2 regions of the Lysobacter korlensis genome follow, and region 1 is predicted to be linked to the other one. Evidence: riboswitches for the same ligand, from Rfam matches in the RefSeq annotation. Region 1 holds a riboswitch; the other holds the start of a gene.

Evidence for each region. Region 1 has a riboswitch for cyclic di-GMP ahead of ACFFGH_RS33055 (DUF7882 family protein). Riboswitches for the same ligand answer to the same signal wherever they lie in the genome.
Region 2: it holds a riboswitch for cyclic di-GMP, as region 1 does, so the genes downstream of both, ACFFGH_RS21940 (hypothetical protein) here and ACFFGH_RS33055 (DUF7882 family protein) in region 1, are expected to answer to the same signal.

The regions. Positions count from the first base shown of each region.
Region 1 is NZ_JBHLTG010000016.1:82,294-87,286, reverse strand. Features, by position in the region: gene ACFFGH_RS33065 (dihydrofolate reductase family protein) at 30-602, opposite strand; gene ACFFGH_RS33060 (5'-3' exonuclease) at 623-1,564, opposite strand; gene ACFFGH_RS33055 (DUF7882 family protein) at 1,663-1,992, opposite strand; cyclic di-GMP riboswitch class I at 2,026-2,100, opposite strand; cyclic di-GMP riboswitch class I at 2,336-2,410, opposite strand; gene ACFFGH_RS33050 (NAD(P)-dependent oxidoreductase) at 2,494-3,423, shown strand; gene soxR (redox-sensitive transcriptional activator SoxR) at 3,478-3,990, shown strand; gene ACFFGH_RS33040 (MFS transporter) at 4,169-4,993, shown strand, end outside.
Region 2 is NZ_JBHLTG010000005.1:514,876-519,868, reverse strand. Features, by position in the region: gene ACFFGH_RS21950 (mechanosensitive ion channel family protein) at 1-633, opposite strand, end outside; gene ACFFGH_RS21945 (DUF2382 domain-containing protein) at 721-1,560, opposite strand; gene ACFFGH_RS21940 (hypothetical protein) at 1,658-2,287, opposite strand; cyclic di-GMP riboswitch class I at 2,506-2,581, opposite strand; gene ACFFGH_RS21935 (MarR family winged helix-turn-helix transcriptional regulator) at 2,736-3,197, opposite strand; gene ACFFGH_RS21930 (carbohydrate kinase family protein) at 3,509-4,426, opposite strand; gene ACFFGH_RS21925 (FAD-binding oxidoreductase) at 4,571-4,993, shown strand, end outside.

The sequences.
Region 1 (4,993 bases):
GAGGAACGGGCGGCGCCGAGTGATCGCCGCTATGCAGACCGCGGCGGCTGGACGGCGTAGCGCAGGAGCACCACCCCGCCCGTGAACCGACGCTCCTGCAGAAGCTCCAGGTCGAGCCGCACACCATCCGGAAGGAACCTGGTTCCGCCGCCGACCACGACGGGGCTCACGTACATGGCGAGTTCGTCGACCAGCCCGCAGCGCAGCGCGGATGCCGCGAGCCCGGCCCCGCCGATCGAGAGATCCGGCTCCGACGACCGCTTGAGCTCGCGCACGTGGTCGACGTCGAACCGACGCTCGACCCGCGTCCGTGCCGTGGTCACCTGGTCGAGCGTGCTGGAGAAGACGACCTTGTCGGCCTTCCGCCACAGGTCGGCGTACTCGAGCTCGGCCGGCGACGCGTCGGCGGCGCCCGGCTCGGTCTCCCAATACCGCATCACCTCGTACATCCGCCGCCCGTAGAGGTACGTGCCGACGGGACGCTCCTGCTCGTTGACCGCGGCGTGCACCTCGGGGTCCGGGGCCGCCCAGTCGAAGTTCCCCTCGGGGTCCACGAGGCAGCCATCGAGCGAGATGAGTCCGGTGTAGATCAGCTTGCCCATGAGTCCGGGTGCTCCGGATCTCAGCGGGCCACGGTCGCGGCCTCGAGCGCTGCGACGACCCGTGACACGGACTCCCCCAGCCCCCACCGTGACCGCAGCTGCTCGATCTCATCGCGGCCGCCCTCCGGGATGCCGATCCGGGAATCGACGACGGGGAGGTCGAGGTCGCACGCGACGCGCACCACGGTGGGCGCGACGGCGAGATACTCCGCGGCGGCGCGGATCTTCGACTTCGCACTCACCGACAGCGGCGAGCGCGCACCTTCCGCGGCGGCCGCGACGATGCCCTCGAGGTCGCCGAACTGTGCCAGCAGTGAGGCTGCGGTCTTCTCACCCACGCCCGGCACCCCGGGCAGGCCGTCCGACGTGTCGCCGCGGAGGGCGGCGAAGTCGGCGTACTGCGCTGCGCGGACGCCGTACTTCTCGCGCAGCACCCCGTCCGTCACGATCTGCAGTCTGCTCATCCCGCCGGCGGTGTAGATCACCCGGACGTCCCGCTCGTCATCGATCACCTGGAACAGGTCCCGGTCGCCGGTGACGACGTCGACCGGCCCGTCCGCGGTCGCGGCGAGCGTGCCGATGATGTCGTCCGCCTCGTACTCGGCCTTGCCGACGATCGGGATCCCGAGCGCGGTGAGCGTCGCGACGATGATCGGCACCTGGATGCTGAGCGGATCCGGCACCACCTCGACATCCGGGCCGGCCTCGATCACCTCGGCGACCCGATGCGTCTTGTAGCTCGGGATGAGGTCGACCCGCCACTGCGGGCGCCAGTCGTCGTCCCAGCACGCGACGAGGTCCGTCGGTCCGTAGTCGGTGACGAGCCGCGCGATCATGTCCAGCAGCCCCCGCGCCGCGTTGACGGGGGTGCCGTCCGGCGCCTTCAGCGTGTCGGGGTACCCGAAGAAGGCGCGGAAGTACAGCGCGGCGGTGTCCAGCAGCATCAGACGGCCATTGCTCACCGCTCCAGTGTGCCGGTCGGGCCACGGGGCGGGAATAGCCACGACGTCATCGAGGTCGTCCGGAAGGGCGAGCGCCCCTGGCTCCGGACTCCGCCGGCTCAGACGCCGCGGGCGGCCGGCTCGGGAACCGCCCGCAGCCCGGTGCTCGTATTGGCCGCCTGCATGAGGTCCTCGAGCCAGGCCCGGTTGAGGGCCATCGACGGCGAGCCGTCGTACTGGAAGTACAGCGAGGAGCTCTCGGAGATCCAGACCGAACCGTGGGAGCCGTTCTCGTGCGTCACGTCCGTGCCCACTCCTGGCTCCTGATCCCAGTTGAAGGCGAAATTCTCCCGGCGACGCAGCTTCGCGACGATCACTGCCTGAAGGTGCTTGAGCAGACGATCTTCGATGGTGATGACCGGCGCGACGCCGTAGCTGAACAGTCCCAAGCCGAACTCCGGGTGACGATAGCGAAACGGGAAATCGGCAACCCGGCGAACCGCGTGGGTCCCGTGGCTTTGCGTCCCCTGTTCGCACAGGGTTTGCCCCTTCGGCACGAATTCAAGCACATCCGAGAAGGGCTCGCGGCCGGCCTACTCGGCCCTCCGCTGCTCGAACATCACCAGACCGCAGTTCGAGCACTCCAGGAGCTCGTCGCCGCCGGCCCCGGTCTGTTCCAGACGTGTTCCGCAGCTCGGGCACTTGCGGGGGCGCCGCTCGGTCTCGGGGGCGGAATGATTCGGCTCGTGCAATTCGGGCTCCAGGAGAGGTGCGGCGGTTGCCTGCGAGGCTCCCGGCAACCCGGCTGACCCTGGGGGCCCCGTGGCTTTGCGTCACCGGCTCGCACCGGTTTTGCCGAATCAGAGGTGTGTGCCTAGGCACTGTACCGCCTCCCGGGGCGTCCATGTCAGGGTGCGCCGGGAACGTAGTGGTTCGCTAAGGTGCACGGTATGGCGCGACAGACCCGGCGGAACCCTGATCTCGCCGTCGGATTCGTCGGGCTCGGGATCATGGGCACGCCGATGGCTGCCAACGCACTGCGGGCCGGCTTCGACGTCCACGTCACCCACCGCACCCCCGACCGTGTGGCAGCGCTCCTCGAGCGGGGCGCGACGTGGGCCGGCACGCCGCGCACGCTCGCCGAGGCGTCCGACGTGCTCGTCGTCATGCTTCCCGACCTGCCCGATCTCGAACAGATGCTTCCCGGCGACACCGGAATCCTGGCCGGCATCTCCCGCCCGACCCTGATGGTCCTCTCCTCCACGTCATCCGCCACTGGGGTCCGTGAGCTGGATGAGCGGGTGTCGCGGCTCACCGACGGGATGCTGCGCGTGATCGACAGCCCCGTGAGCGGCGGCGAGGAGGGTGCCATCGCGGGCAACCTCTCCCTCTTCGTCGGCGGTCCGGCCGACGCCGTTGAGCGGGCGCGCCCGGTGCTGGAGACCTTCGGACGAGTGCACCACCTCGGTCCGCTCGGCTCCGGCGAGGTCGCCAAGTTCTGCAACCAGCTCATCGTCTCGGCGACGGTGCACGCACTCGGCGAGGCGGCGGTGCTCGCAGACCGCAGCGGCCTCGACGTGCAGGCCCTCTTCACCGCGCTCGGAGGGGGGTACGCCGGCAGCCGGGTGCTCGAGACGCGGGGATCCCGCATCGTCGCCCGCGACTATCGCCCCACGGGTGCGGCCAGATACCTGGTCAAGGACCTCTCCTTCGCCACGGAGGAGGCGACCCGCACCGGTGTGGAGGCACGCCAGCTCGCGTGCCTGCTCGAGGCGTTCCGCGATCTCACGGCACGCGGATTCGGGGACGAGGACATGGCCGTGACCCGCGCGTACGTCGAGAGCCTGAGCGATCAGCCGGGCGCGGCGGACCCGCGCTGAGCGGTTCTCTCCGCACCGGTTCGGGGCTACCGTGTTCCGCAAAGGAGGACGAGCATGGCCCAGCCGTTCGTGGACACGACGAAGACCCTGACCGTCGGCGAGGTCGCGGCGCGCAGCGGCGTGTCCGTCTCGGCCCTGCACTTCTATGAGCGTCAGGGCCTTATCCACAGCGAGCGCACCGCAGGCAACCAGCGCCGCTACCCGCGGCACACGCTGCGCCGGGTGGCGTTCATCCGCGTGTCGCAGCGCGTCGGCGTCTCGCTTGCGGACATCCGCGCGGCGCTCGACTCGCTCCCGGAGGGACGGACGCCGAAGCGCGAGGACTGGGCGAGGCTCTCCGCCCGCTGGAAGGAAGACCTCGACGCGCGCATCGCCGACCTCCAGCACCTCCGGGACGACCTGGACAGCTGCATCGGCTGCGGCTGTCTCAGCCTCACCACGTGCTCCCTGCAGAACCCCGGCGACACCCTGGGCCGCTCCGGTCCCGGTCCGCGCCGCTGGACGGACACGACATCGGAGGATGCGGGGCGGAACGGCGAGACGGTCCTTGACCTCAACTTCGGTTGAGGTCCTAGCGTGCTCTGCGGGTGGGTGAGTGCCCACTCCGGAAGAATCTGAGGAGCACAGTGACCACCGATTCCGAATGCCGGGTGCGGACGGCATCCGCCTCCCCTGACCGCCCGCTGCCGCACGGCGCCGGCGCGGCCGTCGTCCTGCACCGCTCTGCCGCCGCAGCGACGGCACGATGAACTCGCCCGACACGATGCCGCGGGTTCCCGCGGGCGCCGCGCCCGGGATCTGGTCCGCCCGGCATCGGCTGACCACCCTCGGCGCGGCCGGTCTCGTCTTCGTCGGCGCGTTCGAGGCCCTCGCCGTCACCACCGTGATGCCGGTGGTGACCGCGGATCTCGGCAGCCGCTTCCTCTACGCCCTGGCGTTCGCGGCCCCGGGCGGCGCGGCGATCATCGGAATGGTGATCGGCGGCCGCGCGGCCGACCGGTTCGGGCCCGCCAAACCGCTGCTCGTCGCGATCGCGCTGTTCGGGATCGGCCTCGCGGTCGCCGGGACGGCGCCGGACATGGGAACGCTGATCGCCGGCCGCGGCCTGCAGGGGTTCGGCGGCGGCGGCATGGGGGTTGCGCTGTACGTGCTGGTCGCCCGCGCGTTCCCGGCGGCACTCCATCCCCGGGTGTTCGCCATGTACGCGGCCGCCTGGGTGCTCCCCTCCCTCGTCGGCCCGGCCCTGGCCGGAGCGGTCGCCGAGCACCTCCACTGGCGCTGGGTCTTCCTCGGCGTCCTTCTGCTCCCGCCACTCGGCCTTGCGGCGGTCTGGCCTGCCGCGCGCCGGCTCCCTTCGGCGGAGAGCGGGCGGAGCGAGGGCCGGTCCTCCCACACGGCCCTGGCGATCGCCATCGCCGGCGCGGTCTGGGCGATCGGCTCACTCCCCGCATGGTGGAGCGTTCCGTGGGGACCGGCTCTCGTGTCTGCCGCCGCAGCGCTGCTGCTGGCGCTCACCGCCTTGGCCGTCCGTCCGCTGCTGCCCACCGGGGCGCTGCGGCTGGAGCGCGGG
Region 2 (4,993 bases), on a different contig from region 1:
CAGCCACGCCTCCCAGCGGGCGCGCATCGGCTGGATCATTCCGCCGCCGACACCGACCACGAGAATGCCGCCGATGGTGGCGAGCACGGTGATGAGGACGGGGGTGGTGACCGTCGTGGCGATCTCGACCTGGTTCAGGGCAGCCGTGATGCCGAGGAACAGGATGAAGACCGCGGCGATGTTGCCGAGGATCTTGCCGTAGGAGAGCCCGCCGAGCGCACCCTGGATCAGCGTCTTGGCGCCGGCTGCGATGGCCGAAGCAAGGATCACGATGATGATGGCGACGATGATGCGCGGGATGAAGGCGATGATGCCTTCGAGCAGGTCGCTGACGGGGTTCGGCCCGAAGACACCGAACGCGAACTGGAGCACGAAGAGCACCAGCGTGTAGTACAGCAGCTTGGCCACGATGTCGGAGGCGTCGAACTTCGACTTCTCGAGGGCCTTCTTGACGCCGCCGCGCTCCACGGCGCGGTCGAAGCCGACGCGCTCGAGCAGCTTGTCGAGGGCCTTCGAGAGCACCTTCGCCACGATGAGGCCGACGATGAGGATGACGAGGAACAGCAGGAACTTCGGGATGAAGTCGATCACCGACGCGAGTCCGTCTTGCAGGACGACCATGAAATCGTTCATGGGAACCTCTCTTTCTTGGGGCGGGGTAGGAAACGCCGCCGCCGCATCGGGATGCGGCGGCGGCGCGGTGCGCGGGTGGCGCGGGTGTTACAGGTTGGAGCGCCCGCTGTTGCGGTCGTCACCGTCGAAGGTGATCTCCTCCTTGCGGACCTCTTCGTTCACGGTCTGCTGCTCGGTGACGACGTCCTTGTCGAGGCGGACGCGCTCGACCGGGACGGCCTCCTTCTGGATGACGGGGCGCTCCTCGGAGAGGACCACCTCGTGCTCCTCCTCGCTGATCGCGGGTCCGTCCATGGCGTCGCCGATGTTGGCGTCGGTGATGGGCTCGCGCTCGATCCGCACTTCCTCACGCTGCACGGGGACGGTTACCGACTGGTTCTCGGTCACGACGTACTTGCGCAACCGGGCCTTGCCGGTCTGGACGCGTTCCGTGCCGACGTGCAGCTGCTCCTCCGACCGGGTCATGGCGTCGTCGGTGGTGGGGCCGGATGTGTCGTGTCCGACCGTGTCCCGACGGTCCCGGTCCGTGTCGGTGTAGGCGCGGTCGGTGTCCGTCGTGGTGTAGTCGGTGCCGGTGGTGTCCTGGGTGAAACCGGTGTCAGTGCCGTAGGAGCCCGCGGTCATGCCGTAGTACCGGTACAGCTCGTCCTCGTCAGAGGGCTCGAGGTGCTGGTCGGCGTCGACGCGGGGCGCGTCCTTCACGCGGTCCTTGTCGTAGTTCACCCGGAGCTCGTCGCCTGCCCAGGTCGCGTCCTCGAGCGGGACGAAGGATTCCTTCGTGCCGAAGAGGCCCGTCTTGACGCTGGCCCAGCTCGGGTGGCCGTCGTTGTCGTCGAGGTACACCTGGCCGACGGAACCGATCTTGTCGCCGTCCTTGTCGAGGACGTCGGCGCCGATGAGCGATGCGATGTTGTCACTGCTGATCATTGTGTTTCCCTTCTTTCCCTGTTGCCCCCGTCGTGCGGGGGGGATGCGGACTTCGTCCGCGGTGGGTTTTTGTGTGGTTGGTGGTGTGCTCCGCAGGTCAGCGGCCGAGACCGGCGCGATCGACCTTGCGGTGGTAGTGCATTCCGGCCTTGCCGCCGAGGACCGCTCCGATGAGCGGCACGAGCGCCAGCACGATCGCGGTGATGATGCCGACGACGGTGAGGGTGCCCTCGTTGACGGGGATCCGCGGGAACGCGTTGAGGCCCGAGAGCACGTTGAACTGGCTGCCGAGCACGGCGCCCAGGATGGCCAGCACGATGGCGAAGATCAGGGCCCACAGCCAGACAGCGAGGCCCTGCTTGGCTCCGTTGAATCGCGCCATGCGTCCGGCGACGTAGCCCCCGCAGTAGTAGGCGACGAAGAGGACCACGAGCAGCACGATCGCGGAGACGATGCTTGCCGCGTCCAGGTTCTGTGCGGCCGCGTCGGTCGCCTCCTGCGGGTCGGTGCCTGTGGTGAGGCCGACGACGGCGCCGGCTGCTGCGAGCAGCGCCGTCAGCAGCACTGCCATCCCGGTGGCGGTGAGCCAGCCGAAGAACGCGGAGCCCCACTTGATGCCGCCGAACTCCTCCTTCTCCCGGTCGACCACTCGGTTGCGGAGCGTGTCGTCCGGGTCGACGGGCACGGCGCCGCCCGAGGGGCGGTCGTTCGAATCTGCAGTACTCATTGCTGTGTCCTTTCAGATGCGCGGCGGCACCCAGGTGTTGCCGCCGGGCAAGGCTGTGGTGACCGGATGTGCCGGTCGGGGTGGATCGATCCGCATCCATGCGAGGCAGGGTGCCCGATCACGCGTTGGTCAGATCAGTTGTCCGTATTGGAGTTGCGACGCCGTACGGCGATGCCAGAACTTCTCCTGTTGAACGAAAGCGAACAAGGGTCTCGCCCTTCGGTAGCCCGGCTGACCCGACTGGGTCCCGTGGCTTTGCGTCGCCGGTTCACACCGGGTTTGCCGTTTCGTTGACTGTTCCGACGATAACCCCGGCGTGTCGGCGCGTGACGGTATTTCAGCGGGTGCCCACGGTGTCCTCAGCCAGCGCTCAAGCACTTGCCAGATTGAGGAAAACGTGCATGCGGACGCGACCGATTCCCGCCCTCCGGCAAGACCGGTGCGCCTGCTATGCACTCGCGGAGGCGCGGCGGGTGGCCGCCAGCGTCTCGTTCAGGCGGTCTCGCAGCTCCTCGAGCGCCTCGACCGGGATGCCCAGCTTCTCGACGACTGCGACGGGGACCTGCTCGGCGCGCTCACGCAGCGCGCCGCCGGCCGCCGTCAACTCGACCTTGAGTTCCCGCTCGTTCGCCGCATTCCGCGCTCGCGTGATGTAGCCGCTGCCCTCCAAGCGCCGCAGGAGCGGAGTCAGAGTCGCCGGCTCCAGATACAGCGACTCCGCCAGACTCCGCACCGTTCTGGGGCTCTGCTCCCAGAGCGCCAGCATCACGAGGTACTGGGGATGCGTGAGCCCGAGGGGCTCGAGAATCGGCCGGTACAGCCCGATCACACTGCGACTGGTGGCCGCGAGCGCGAAGCACACCTGCCGCTCGAGTGCGAGCAGGTCTTCGGCCTTGGCGACGTCCGGCATGCCTCCATATTAACCGCTACACTGATTCTTAGTGCACTAACGGTTGGAGCGGTGTGGCGAAGCGCAAGCGGGACCCGTGGTCGATGCGGCTGAACCGGGCCCTGTTCCCGGTGTTCGGCCCGGCACAGCTGGGCGCCGGACGACCCGAACGGCCGTACACGCCCCCGGCGAACCCGCCGTGCCCCATGTGCGGGCAGCCGATGGTGGATCACCACGTCGAGCGGACCGCCGATCAATCGCACGCCACCAGGGTGTACTGTCCCACGCCCGCCGTCTGAGCACTGGCGACCGCGCCGCGGAAGGCTTGACGCCTAGAGCAGCTCCCCGAGCTCGGCAGCGGTCGGCGGCTGCGCACCCGGACGGCCGACCGTGATCGCCGCCGCTCGCACGGCCATCGCCCCCACCGCGCTCAGCGCCGCGGAGTCGAGTTCGCGAGGCGGATCATCCCGCTGCAGCAGCTCGGCGAGCAGGCACGACATGAACGAGTCGCCGGCGCCGATCGTGTCGGCGACGGGAACCCGGACCGCCGGCACGTTCACCGCGTGCGCCCGCGTCCGCAGCCGCGCCCCGGCCGCTCCGAGCGTGCACACGGCGAGGTCCGCCCCCAGGTCGAGCACGCGCGCGAGCACGTCGTCGACGTCCGAACCGGGATAGAGCCATTCGGCGTCCTCGTCGCTGAGCTTCACCACGCCGGCGAGTCCCACCGTCTCCTCGAAGGCGGCGAGAGCCGACTGGCGGGCACCGACGAGAGCCGGCCGGATGTTCGGGTCGAAGGTGACGAGGGCCGAACCGGCCGCGCCGGCGAGCGTGCGGCGCACAGCTGTCGCGCCAGGCTCGAGGAACGCGGCGATCGAGCCGGCATGCACTGCGCTGAACACCGGCGGGACCGCGATCGGCTCGACGTCCCAGCGGATGTCGAACTCGTAGCTCGCCGTGCCGTCCGCCCCGATGCGGGCGACCGCCGTCGACGTTCGGGGCGCGTCCTCCGATCCCGGCCACAACGCGACGCCGGCCGAGCCGAGGTGTCCACGGACTCGCTCGCCATGTGCGTCGCGGCCGATCCGGGTCTGCAGTGTCGTGGCGATGCCGAGCCGCGCAAGTCCGAATGCCACGTTGAGCGGGCTCCCGCCGGGGAACTCCCGGTCGCCGTCCGGCGCGCGGACGATGTCGACGAGCGCCTCCCCCACGACGAGGACGCTCGGTGGGTCTGTCGCCGGCACGCTGGTCACCCGCTTGATCGTAGCCCCCGGCCCGCCGGGTCTCGGCGCTGTCCGCCCGGCACGACGCAGGACGGGAGACCGGGAACCATGACTACTGGCTCTTTACGAGCCTGCCCATCGGGAGCAAGATGGTGGACCGTTGAAGGGCGAACGATGACGATCGAGAACTTGCGAACCACCATCAGCGGGGCCGTCTACACCGAGACGGACGATGGCTTTCCCGAAATGCGCGCCGGGCATTCCGGCAAGGATGCGCCCGACGTCGTGATCCGCGCGCGGACCGCGGAGGACGTCGCGAATGGTGTGAGGTACGCCGCGGCCGAGGGTCTGCCGCTCGGTGTCCGCAGCGGCGGGCACAGTCACTGGGGACAGGTGCCCGGCGGCCTCATCGTGGACCTCCGCGACCTGCGCGAAATCGAAGTGCGCCACGACCTCGTGCGGGTCGGCGGCGGGGCGACCTGGGGCGAGGTCGCCGAGACCATCGGCAGGCATGGCCTCGCGATCAGCTCGGGCGACACCGCGAGCGTCGGCGTCGGCGGCCTCACGCTCGGCGGCGGCGTGGGCTGGATGGTGCGG